Regions from separate parts of the Bacillus sp. JJ1127 genome, predicted to be linked through region 1. Evidence: predicted binding sites of a transcription regulator. Region 1 holds the regulator's gene; each other region holds the start of a gene.
What was found. Region 1 encodes LexA, which represses DNA repair genes until DNA is damaged. Its sites were predicted from a motif close to CGAACATATGTTCG; they were not measured.

Region 1 (3,218 bases):
ACGTTGTTCTTCTTCAGTTAAACCTTCAGCTTTTGCTTTTTTCGCTAAGAAGTTAATACGTTCAACGAGTTCGTGACTTAGCATCTCGAATCCCCTTTCTACTTAAAACTGATTATTATCATACAATAGTTAGTCCTGTTTATCAAGCAATTGCTTCGTATACTCCACGTATCTGCGGTGTACCGTAGCTTTTGATACATCATGCCCAAAGCCACGAAGTGTCGCAGCAATTTCTTCAAATGTTAATTCATTTCGGCGCAAACGTACAATCTCTTCAATTGGTACTTCTTTTTTCTCACGCCCTGTACTTAAATGACGATTTTTTAGATTTTTTTCTGGGCGAAACCCTTTTTCTACCGCTCTTTGCATACCACGTTTAATCTTTAAATTATGAATTTTTCTCTGATATTCTTCTACTATGCCAATAATATCAAGTACCATTGAATCAGAATCTGAAAGCTGTAATTCACCATTATGCGTATGTGTGTACACTTTTATCCCTTCTTTATGTAAACAGTGCATTAAGGCAATCTTTGCATTCCCTCTACCAAGACGTGTTTCATCTTGAATAAGTAGTACATCAACCTGTTCATCCCGAATGATATCTAGTACCTCTAATATACCAGCACGCTCAATTGTATAGCCGCTCGCCTGCTCCTCAATTACCTTGATAACATTCATTTGATACCGATCAGCTAAATGCAACAATTCATCTTTTTGACGTGCTAACGATGTTTCCTGAGCTTCCTTTGTTGTACTTACACGAGCATAAATGATTGCATTCATTTTGAAACCCTCTTCCTCATTTTGATTTTTCTATTAGTTTAGCATAAATTCAGATTCTGTTCGAACTTATGTTTGTAGAATATTTTTTCGCGTGTTATACTTATTAATAAGAAAATTAAAAGAAAACGAGGTGTTAAAAAACATGGAAAAGTTAACAAAGCGCCAGCAAGACATTCTCGACTTCATTAAACTAAAAGTACAAGAAAAAGGTTATCCACCTTCCGTACGTGAAATTGGTCAAGCAGTCGGCCTTGCTTCTAGTTCTACAGTGCACGGACATTTATCACGTCTAGAAGAGAAAGGTTATATTCGACGTGATCCAACAAAACCAAGAGCCATTGAAATTTTGGGAGACGAAAGAATTGGCACAAACACACAATCAGTTGTTCAAGTACCAATTGTCGGAAAAGTTACAGCTGGTTTACCGATTACAGCCGTTGAAAGTGTAGAAGAACACTTCCCACTTCCTGCAAGCGTCGTTGCTGGAGCAGATCAAGTGTTTATGTTACGAATTTCTGGAGATAGTATGATTGAAGCAGGTATCTTCGATGGAGATTTAGTTGTTGTTCGCCAGCAGCATTCTGCATACAATGGTGAGATTGTGGTTGCATTAACAGAAGATAATGAAGCAACAGTAAAACGCTTTTATAAAGAAAAAGATCATTTTCGCTTACAACCGGAAAATTCTTCCCTTGAACCTATCATTTTAAAACAAGTGTCGGTTATCGGGAAAGTAATTGGCGTATATCGTGATTTACATTAAAAAATAGACCATCTCTGGTCTATTTTTTAATTCACTTCAATTGTAACGTCTCCAGCAGACGTTTTTCCATTAATTTTCACACTACCATTTCCAAGCGTTACATCCCTATCTTCTTCCTTAAAAATTCTCACTTTCCCTGCATAAGTCTTTCCACTGACAGTCGCATCTTGAGGCTTCTCGAGTAAACGAATATCAATATCTCCAGCAGTTGAACTTGCTTCCACATCGTATTTAGAGTCATGATCAATAACATCCACATCTCCACCTGTTGTTTTCGCTACAACTTTCCCACTTACTTGCTTTACTTTTATTTCACCAGCTTCAGAAAACCCTTCGACCTTTTTTGCCGTTATTTTCTCTAATTCTACGTCCCCACCAAGTGTCGAAACGTTTACATAATCACTTTTTATATCACTCACTTCTATTTTCCCTGCAGATGAATTCACCTTTAATTCTTGATATGCTCGTTCTGGAATAACAACCGTTATTTCAGGCGTTTTAAACCCAAAAGATAAAAATGAAAAATCAAATGAAATTCCTTTTTTCACTTTTCCTTGCACCTTTAATGTATCGTCTTTTTCATCAATAGTAACTTTTTGGTTTTCCAAATTACCTGACTGTTTTACATAAAAAGAGGAATCATTCCCTTTCTGAATCGTAACATCTCCAGCGTCCAAAGCAATTTCTACATTCTTAATTGCTTCATTTTTAATAACCTTTTCCATGTCTCCCTTTTCCACTGTAGCTACTGTTTTTGTATATGTTTGCGATATACCAATCACTCCAATAATGATACACGCAACAGCCCCTAACAATATTTTTTTCAATTTCCCTATCCCCCTTTAATCATTTTGAGATTCCAATTGACATAGCGCACACAAAAATTTTTAAACCAGTTTGTACAGTAGTAAGCTCCTATGCACAACAATAACCCCACGCCAACAAACGTAATAGCAACAAATACATCCAGCCATAAGAAATTGCCCATTAGTATTTTAATGATTACAAAGAATGGTGAAATTACATTGGCAATCCCGCCAACCCAAAGCGCAAATATAAAACTTACAATTGCGATTAAAGGACCTAATACAATAATAAAATTTAATAAACTAAGACCAATTGCTGCCATTACAGCTCTTGTTATGTTTGAAGCAGAAGGATCCTTTTTCATCTCATCAAAACGATATAAAGCTAGCATTTCTTTCGCAATTGTTTTTGGCGAACCGAGCCCTTTTACAATTTCAGATTCTGTCTTCCCCTCTTCGAATCCAAACTGAAAATGCTCCTCATAGTCATATGAAATATCGCGCCTTTCTTCTTCTGGTAGCTTTCTAAGCTGTTCCGATAATTCGCGAAGAAACTGTTCTTTATTCATCCCATTACACCTCTTCAATAATTTCTTGTACCCCTTTAGCAAAATCGCGCCACTCCGTTACAAGTAAATGGAGCTGTGCTTCCCCTTGATTTGTTAATTGATAATATTTACGCGGCGGCCCTTCCGTTGATTCTTTTAAATACGTTTGAAAATATCCCTCTTTTGTTAACCGACGGAGTAACGGGTACACCGAGCCTTCTGATATTAAAAATTTATTAGAGATTTGCTGAACGAGTTCATAACCGTAGCAATCTTTTCTTTTCACAAGTGCCAGTACACAAAGCTCTAGCACGC
Region 2 (3,218 bases), on a different contig from region 1:
TCCTTTTGCTGCTCATCTAATATTGGTTTTGGCACTTTCGTTTGTTCATGAATCATTCTGTGTAAGCCAGCAAACTGCTCCGGCATACTAATAAACGGAGCCCACTTTTCTTTCCCTCGACCTCTTGGGATACGTGTTTCTTTCATGCTCGGTGTCCCCCTATCAATTGATTTCTGTACTTAATTGTAGAATGTGGCATATATGACACAGCTCTTAATACGCTATTTTTTCCAAAACGAGTACGGATCTCATCTAAAGCTTTTGTTAGTTTCATCTGCTGCTCTCTTTTCTTTAGGTCATCAAATAATGAAATCTGTTCTTCCCCTTCATCTACTAAGTTTGTCAGTGCAATACTGATACTTCGAATTGGTTCTCCTGTATGCAGCTGCAACAGATATTTCAAACAAATGTTGTAGATATCCATCGTTATATTCGTCGCACGGTCAAAGGTAACATTTTTTCTAAATCCCCCCTGGTACTCTTTGCTATAGCCAATAGAAAATTGTACTGTCCGAGCTAGTTTATTCTGCATTCGCATGCGATAGCATACTTCCTCAATTTGCTCAAGTAATATTACGGGTATTTCTTCAATTTGATAGTCTCGCATTAATATTTGGCTCTTACCTATGGATGTTGATTTTGGTATGTATGTATCGGAAATACAGCTAAAATCAATTCCATGGCTATGGAGATGCAAATCCGTTCCTAGCACACCAAACTCTTGCTGCAAGTATTTCAAAGGATAATGAGCCAGATCTCCTATTGTATGTATTCCTTTTCTATTTAATTTGGCTTCTGTTTTCGTTGATATCCCCCAAAATTTGCTTAATGGACGAATGGACCAAAACTTTGTTGGTACATCATCATAGTTCCACTCAGCTATACCATCTGCATTATATTTCGACTCTACATCCAGGGCTATCTTTGACATGAGCATGTTTTTTCCTATGCCGACTGTACTAGATATGCGACTTGCATCATAAATTTCTTGTTGTATTTTCTTTGCAAATTCTCTAGGACTATCCGCAAATAGATGTAAAACACTGTCAATTTGGAAAAAGCATTCATCTATTGAATATTGGTGATAGAACTCTGGAGGCACATATTTTAGTATAATTTTTGAGATGTAATTTGAACAACGTATGTATGTCTCCATCATTGGATTTACAATATGTACATCTGGCATGTTCGCTATCTGATATAGCCGACTACCCTGTTTTATCCCCATATTCTTTAGCGGTCTGGTAGCAGCTAATACAACAGAACCTGGTCGTGTGGTGTCGCTGACAACTGCTAACTTTGTTCGTAATGGATCATAACCTAGCTTAACGCAAGAGACGCTAGCGAAAAATGAAACTAGATCAAGGCAAAGTATAGTTTGATTTGGACAAAGTGAATAATCGTACATAGCTAAATCCTCCTAATATCAGAACGCTTGTTCTTATTATATTCCTATCTAATCCAAATATTCAACACCTCTTTACGAAAATACGTTCGTATCAAGTGAGATATTTTTGAGAGAACTTATGTTAAAGTTTCCAAAGAATTTGATTATAATAAGTATGAGTACACGACCAATTTGTTTGGAACAAATATATAAATTAAAATTTGAACGCTTCTGATATGGGTAATATAAAAACACAATTAGTCTAGGGAGAGATTTATTATGAAGATGACTAAAGGAGATGCTATTCTTCGTTTGCTAACAGAGATTAAACTTGAATTCAAGGAGTCGAGAGAATTGATGGAGCAGATGAACAAGAAAGTGGATAAGATAGAAAAACAAATTGAGGAACTAAAGACATCAAAGGCTCCTACTCTACCTCAAAATGAAAGGGATTGGAAATATCCCTCGAAAATGAAATAGGTTAGGGGTAATTTAGAACTAATTTTCTCATCCAAAGGCTTATTTTCTTAGTAGTACTTGAATTAATTAACTAATATGGTAAAATATTAATGCAGGATGGAAACATTTTAAACTTTATTGATACTTACCACTAATTAAAAGCCCTAGGTATTCTAGGGCTTTTTTTATGCGCTATTATTTGCTTAGTGATATAGAATACGCTATAATATTCACCTATTCACAATACTAAGAGGTGCAAGATATGAATAAAACAGAACTAACAAAAGTCGTAGCAGAAAAAGCAGAACTATCACAAAAAGATGCAGCTGCAGCAACACAAGCTGTATTAGATTCCATTACGAATGCACTTGTAGCCGGAGAGAAAGTACAAATCATTGGATTTGGTACATTTGAAGTCCGCGAAAGAGCTGCACGTATGGGACGTAACCCACAAACTGGTGAAGAAATGCAAATCGCTGCTTCAAAGGTTCCTGCTTTCAAAGCTGGAAAAGAGTTAAAAGAAGCAGTGAAATAATAAATAACTAAGAGGATCTGCTATTTACGCAGATCCTTCTTTAATTAAAAATAAACACTTTTTTCAACTTTCAGGTGTCGCATTTTTTAGACACCTTTATATCCCTAATAATTCAACTGATATTTTGGATATAGATCTTGCAACATTTTATTTATATTTCCTCTCCAAAATTTTTGTAAAGGATAACCTAGTCCTTGTTCTTTTAACCATTTCCCACTGTATATCCGCAATACATCATCTTTTGTTAGTTTCTCTTTTTCTTCGATTGTCCAACGTAATGCTTCAAGCCCTTTTTCCTCTGTCCAGAATCCAGTAGGCGTTTTCTTTAATTCCCATTCTTTAAAACGATTTGGGTACAAATCATTTAACATGTCATAAGAACGACTACTCCAAAATTTTTGTAAAGGATAACCTAGCCCTTGTCTTTTTATCCATGTTCCACTAAAAACATTTAACAATTCTTTTCTAGTTAATTTTTCTCTTTCCTCAATAATCCAGCGTAATTCATCCAAGGCTTTGTCTTTTGTCCAGTAATTTGAAGGTACTCTAAAAAACTCCCATTCTTTAAATGTATTGGGGTATAGTGCATTTAACATAGCAAACGGACTTGATTTCCAGAACTTTATACAAGGAGTTTGAAGTCGATGTTTTATTAACCATTTTTGTGAATATACATCTATTAACTCCGCACGAGACAAACATTCCTTCTCCTCAATTGTCCATTTTAAAGCATTTAGTGCCGTTTCTTTTGTCCAGTAATTACGATAAGTTGCTTTGAATTGCCATGGCTTAAACCTATTTGGATACAAATCATTAACCATCTTAAATGGGCTACTT
Region 3 (3,218 bases), on a different contig from region 1:
AGTTATCTTATGCTTTAGATGTAGGATACAATCAATTGGCATGGAAGCTTCGCCAAGATGAGCGCGTTGTTGTTATGGAACGTACGAATTTCCGTTACGTAACACCGGCAGATTTAGAACGCGGATTACCGCAATTCGCGAGCATTGATGTTTCGTTTATATCATTAAAACTCATTCTTCCAGTTTTAAAAACGATTCTTACTCCAAATGGTGATGTTGCAGCATTAATTAAGCCGCAATTTGAAGCTGGGCGAGAGCAAGTTGGGAAGAAGGGAATTGTTCGTGATCCGAAAGTACATGAGGCTGTTGTAGAGATGATTGTCGACTTTGCTATAAAAGAAGGATATGATGTGGAAGGTTTAACATTCTCTCCAATTACAGGTGGAGATGGAAATATTGAATTTTTAATTCATCTAAAATGGCATGGTGAACGTGAAAGTGGCGAAAATCATTCTCTAATTTCTGTAGAACAGGTTGTTGCGGAAGCACACGGAGTCTTAAAGCAAAAAGGGAAAGGGGAATAACATTTGTTGTTCCTCTTTTTGTTGGAATTGTATAATGATTGTAAAAACAATTGTGTACAAGTAAACGATTATACGTTAACATAAATAAGTGAAGTATACCAATGTTTAAACTATGGTAAGAGATAGTGTGAGGTGCAAATGTATGAATAAAGGTCAGCGCCATATTAAAATCAGAGAAATTATCGCGAATAAAGAAATTGAAACACAAGATGAATTAGTTGATATTTTACGTAATGAAGGGTTTAATGTAACGCAAGCAACTGTATCACGTGACATTAAGGAATTGCACTTAGTGAAAGTGCCATTACATGATGGCCGCTATAAATATAGCTTGCCAGCAGATCAACGATTTAATCCGTTGCAAAAATTAAAACGTAATCTAGTCGATTCGTTTGTGAAATTAGACACAGCAGGACATATGCTTGTGCTAAAAACATTGCCTGGTAACGCGCATGCGCTTGGAGCACTTATTGATCATTTAGAGTGGGATGAGATTATTGGAACCATTTGCGGTGATGATACTTGCTTAATTATTTGCCGTACGCCTGAAGATACAGGTGTTGTATCAGATCGTTTCTTAAATATGTTGTAACAAAAAGAATCTTGTTTACCTTTTTGCCAAAAGCGGAAAGTAAACAAGATATTTTTTATTATGGGAAAAATAGTATTTACTTAGAATAAGGTTAGGAAATAGATGGATTGACCCGTAAAACAAATGTTTGGTACAATGGAGCGGGCTAGAAGATTAAATTATACATACTATATATATAGTATAACTATTTGAGTAATACTCAATGAAAGCCCTTAATAGGGGATTAGTTTATAACGAGGTGAATGGAGCATTGTTATCGGAATTATCGATTAGAAACTTTGCTATTATTGAATCATTAAATATTTCTTTTCAAAAAGGTTTAACTGTTTTAAGTGGTGAAACAGGGGCCGGAAAGTCAATTATTATTGATGCAATTAGCTTACTAGTTGGTGGCCGCGGTTCAGCAGAATTTGTTCGATATGGGACAGAGAAGGCTGAAATCGAGGGGTTATTTTATGTAGAGGATGACAAACATCCATGTATTGCGAAAGCTGAAGAATTGGAGATTGAAATTGAAGATGGCATGATGATTTTAAAACGTGACATTGCTGCAAATGGAAAAAGTGTATGCCGTGTAAATGGTAAGCTTGTCACATTAAGTATATTAAAAGAAATTGGAAAAACACTGGTTGATATTCATGGACAGCATGAAACGCAGGATTTAATGAATGAGGAACGTCATTTATTTATGCTCGATCATTTTGATGGAGATCGAATTGTGAATCAGTTAGAAATATATCAAAGTGTATACGCTAAGTATGAGCAGTTAAAAAAACAACTTAAATCTTTAACAGAGAATGAACAGCAGATGGCGCATCGATTAGATTTAATTCAATTCCAGCACGAAGAAATTCGTAAAGCGGATTTGAAAGTAGATGAAGAAAATGAATTAACCGAAGAACGATTAAAAATCTCCAATTTCGAAAAGATTTATAAAGCTCTAGGTGATGCATATCGTTCCCTAAGTGCAGATGGTCAAGGGCTGGATCATGTACGAAACGCAATGGGACAAATGGAGAGTATTACGCATCTAGATGAGGCATATCAAGAAAATCACGATTCGATTGCGAATAGTTATTATTTGTTAGAAGAAGTAGCCTATCAGCTTCGAGAAAAGTTAGATATGATGGAATATGATCCAAATCGTTTAGATGAAATTGAAACACGTTTAAATGAAATTCGTATGCTAAAGAGAAAGTATGGAAATACTGTAGAAGAGATTTTAGCGTATGCTGATAAAATAGAGCAAGAAATATTTACGATTGAAAATAAAGATGTGCATATTGAAACGACGAAAAAGGAATTAAAAGAATTAGAAAGCGTAATTTTGAAAGAAGCAACGTTGTTAAGCGATATGCGCCATGGACTTGCAGATCACTTAACAAGTGCAATCCATCAGGAATTAAAAGAGCTGTACATGGAAAAAACGAAATTTGAAGTGAGAATTACGAAAAGAGAAGGTAACACAGAAGATCCTCTTGTAGAAGGAACGCCGGTGAAACTTACAGTAGATGGATATGATCAGGTGGAATTTTATATTTCAACAAATCCAGGGGAACCGTTAAAACAACTTTCAAAAGTGGCTTCTGGCGGAGAATTGTCTCGTATTATTCTAGCTTTAAAGAGCATTTTTTCTAAGCATCAAGGTGTTGCATCTGTCATTTTTGATGAGGTGGATACAGGCGTGAGTGGCCGGGTTGCACAAGCAATCGCAGAAAAGATTTATCGTGTATCAGTAAACTCACAAGTACTTTGTATTACGCACTTACCTCAAGTAGCTTCGATGGCGGATTCACATTTATTTATCCGTAAACAAGTTGCGAATGATCGGACGATTACATCAGTTACTGTATTAAGCACAGATGATAAGGTAACAGAAATTGCTCGCATGATTTCTGGCGTGGAAATTACCGATTTGACGACAGAGCATGCAAAAGAGTTACTTACACAAGCGCATCATTTTAAACAGGCAGCAGAGGCTATCCAATAATGGATAGCTTTTTTGTTCAAATGATGATATTTCTTAATTCTTCCGGTTATAAACAAAGCGTTGCAAGGAGAAATTAAAAGATGAAGCCCAAGAGGCTGAATGTGGGGTAGGA
Region 4 (3,218 bases), on a different contig from region 1:
TCACCCTTCCGCTTTTAATTCTAGCAGTAAATCTCTTAGCTCAGCTGCGCGCTCGAAGTCTAGTGCTTTCGCCGCTTCCTTCATCTCCGCTTCCATCTTCGCGATTGTTTTTTCTCGTTCTTTCTTCGTCATCTTCTTAGCAGGCGCCGCTTCATATACTTCCGCACTCTCTGCTGCTGCTGTTGCACGAATCACGTCACGCACTTCTTTTTGAATTGTTCTCGGCGTAATACCATGTTCTTCATTGTAAGCCTCTTGCTTTTGACGACGGCGTTTCGTCTCTTCAATCGCAATTCCCATCGATTTCGTTATGCGATCTGCGTACATAATTACATGACCGTTTTCATTACGTGCGGCACGACCGATTGTTTGAATCAATGATCGCTCTGAACGTAAGAAACCTTCTTTATCCGCATCTAAAATAGCTACGAGTGATACTTCTGGAATATCAAGCCCTTCTCGCAACAAGTTAATACCGACAAGCACATCAAACTTACCAAGGCGAAGATCGCGAATAATTTCAATCCGCTCTAACGTTTTAATTTCAGAATGAAGATAGTTTACTTTAATCCCAACATCTTTTAAGTAATCTGTTAAATCCTCTGACATTTTCTTTGTTAATGTCGTAATTAATACGCGCTCATTTTTCGCAATACGGTCTTGTATCTCTCCTAGTAAATCATCAATTTGCCCTTCAATTGGCCTTACATCAATTTTCGGATCTAAAAGCCCAGTTGGACGAATAATTTGCTCCACAGCTTCCGGTGCAAGTTCTAGTTCATACAGTCCCGGCGTTGCTGATACATACACAACTTGATTCGTTTTCTCTTCAAACTCTTCAAACATAAGCGGTCTATTATCTAGCGCTGATGGCAGACGGAATCCATGATCAACAAGCACTTGCTTACGCGCCTGATCTCCGTTATACATCGCCCTTACTTGTGGCACAGTTACATGCGACTCATCCATCACGATGAGGAAATCTTTAGGAAAATAGTCTAACAATGTATATGGTGTTGAACCAGCTGGACGAAGCGTTAAATGACGGGAGTAGTTCTCAATCCCTGAACAAAAGCCCATCTCACGCATCATTTCTAAATCGTAACGCGTCCGCTGCTCTATCCGCTGCGCTTCTAGCAACTTGCCATTATCATTTAATTCTTTTAAACGTTCTTCTAATTCTTTTTCAATATTTTCAATGGCAACTTTCATTTTTTCTTCGCGTGTAACGAAGTGAGATGCCGGGAAGATTGCCACATGCTCACGTTCTGCTAATACTTCACCTGTTAGTGCATTCACTTCCCTAATACGATCAATCTCATCGCCAAAAAACTCAATCCGAATACAATGTTCATCAAGGGATGCTGGAAAAATCTCAACTACATCCCCGCGCACGCGAAACGTTCCACGCTGGAAGTCAATATCATTACGGCCGTACTGCACATCAACAAGTTCACGAAGCAATTGATTACGTTCCTTCTCCATACCAACGCGTAAAGAGACAACAAGTTCACGATATTCTTCTGGAGAACCTAAACCGTAAATACAAGACACACTCGCTACAATAATGACATCATCTCGTTCAAATAAAGCCGATGTTGCTGAGTGACGCAATTTATCAATCTCATCATTAATTTGTGCATCTTTTTCAATAAATGTATCGGTTTGTGGTACATACGCTTCCGGTTGATAATAATCGTAGTAACTAACAAAATATTCCACCGCATTGTTCGGAAAGAAATCTTTCAACTCACTGTATAGCTGTCCTGCTAACGTTTTATTATGAGCCATTACAAGTGTTGGCTTCTTCACTTCTTTAATGACATTTGAAATCGTAAATGTCTTACCCGTTCCTGTCGCTCCAAGCAACACTTGATGTTTCTTACCATTTTTAATCCCTGTTACAAGCTGTTCTATCGCTCTTGGCTGGTCACCTTGCGGGGAATATTCTGAGACAATTTCAAATTGATGTTCCAACAAATCCGACCTCCTCGTAAAAAATCTGTATTCTCATTTTACCACGAACGCTCAGAAAAAAACCAAGGAAACGAACAAATATTCGGTAAAAAATTCGACATTCATTTTAAAACAAACCGCAAATTTCATACGCTAAGCAAAATTCTGCAAAGAAAAAGCCGATTTCCTTGAACTGTACGCTAAAGGATAAATCGGCTCTGTGCTATTAATTTATTTGTAGTGGTCGAAATTCTATTTTATGAAAAATCATTTATACTTTTTTAACAAATTCAGATTTTAATTTCATGGCTCCAAAACCATCAATTTTACAATCAATATCATGATCTCCATCAACTAGACGGATATTCTTCACTTTTGTACCGATTTTCACAACTGATGAAGTTCCTTTTACTTTAAGATCTTTAATGACTGTCACAGAATCACCGTCGTTTAATACATTTCCATTTGCATCTTTAACAACTTTTGTATTCCCATTGTTTTCTGCTTCTGATTCTAAAGTCCACTCATGAGCACACTCTGGACAAACAAAAAGATTTCTATCTTCATAAGTGTATGCTGAATTACATTTTGGGCAATTTGGTAAATTAGACATATTTTTTATTTCCTCCATATTTATCTTTTATAAAATCATTAAAAGAGTAAATTAAATAAGCTCTGTATATTAAATGAATGTTAAAAATCCAATGCATTGGTTTTATTATTTATTATATTAACTTGCTGAGAAAGCCCGGTACATTCATGAAAAGCAAAATGCTTACACCCTATACATTTTTTCGTATTCAAATGTTCTAGAGCGCAGTTAATAGCTTCCCCTGTATGATCAAAAAAGTTTTCTTCCCCGATCTCGTTGTACAATCCATTCTTATCTAGAGTTATTTTTAACTCGGATTGAATTCCTGAGATGAGAAGTACGCCACCTTGTTTTTTAAAATGCTGAATAATATTTCTAAAGTATGCTTCTCCTGTTGTATCAATAAACGGAACTTTTCCCATACGTAAAATTAAAACTTTCGGCTTATAATGAATAGTCCCTAAAATATTTTGTTCAAATGTTTGAGCAGCACCAAAAAATAGTGGGCCCTCTATTGTGTAAATACTAATTTGTGGACAATCATGTGCCTTATTTACCACATCCGGTAACAATTTTTCATTCTTTTTTGTATGATCAGGAAGCACTTTAGATATGACAAGCATATTACTCATACGTTTTGTAAACAAAATAACAGCTAAAATAAGGCCGA

Region 2: V7183_RS09590 (Y-family DNA polymerase) is a predicted target of LexA. The motif match lies at 1,484-1,497, and genes of this name have one in related genera.
Region 3: recN (DNA repair protein RecN) is a predicted target of LexA. The motif match lies at 1,233-1,246, and genes of this name have one in related genera.
Region 4: uvrB (excinuclease ABC subunit B) is a predicted target of LexA. The motif match lies at 2,049-2,062, and genes of this name have one in related genera.

Annotation. Positions count from the first base shown of each region.
Region 1 covers NZ_JBALQK010000015.1:336-3,553, reverse strand. Annotated here, with positions in the region: gene V7183_RS02390 (DUF896 domain-containing protein) at 1-84, opposite strand, end outside; gene V7183_RS02385 (YneB family resolvase-like protein) at 130-786, opposite strand; gene lexA (transcriptional repressor LexA) at 929-1,549, shown strand; gene V7183_RS02375 (DUF4097 family beta strand repeat-containing protein) at 1,576-2,376, opposite strand; gene V7183_RS02370 (DUF1700 domain-containing protein) at 2,382-2,924, opposite strand; gene V7183_RS02365 (PadR family transcriptional regulator) at 2,929-3,218, opposite strand, start outside.
Region 2 covers NZ_JBALQK010000080.1:8,249-11,466, forward strand. Annotated here, with positions in the region: gene V7183_RS09585 (YolD-like family protein) at 1-146, opposite strand, end outside; gene V7183_RS09590 (Y-family DNA polymerase) at 143-1,408, opposite strand; gene V7183_RS09595 (hypothetical protein) at 1,673-1,867, shown strand; gene V7183_RS09600 (HU family DNA-binding protein) at 2,109-2,381, shown strand; gene V7183_RS09605 (hypothetical protein) at 2,486-3,218, opposite strand, start outside.
Region 3 covers NZ_JBALQK010000032.1:2,299-5,516, forward strand. Annotated here, with positions in the region: gene V7183_RS04115 (TlyA family RNA methyltransferase) at 1-524, shown strand, start outside; gene argR (arginine repressor ArgR) at 667-1,116, shown strand; gene recN (DNA repair protein RecN) at 1,367-3,106, shown strand.
Region 4 covers NZ_JBALQK010000145.1:42,833-46,050, forward strand. Annotated here, with positions in the region: gene uvrB (excinuclease ABC subunit B) at 1-1,977, opposite strand; gene V7183_RS14925 (zinc ribbon domain-containing protein YjdM) at 2,228-2,569, opposite strand; gene V7183_RS14930 (SulP family inorganic anion transporter) at 2,650-3,218, opposite strand, start outside.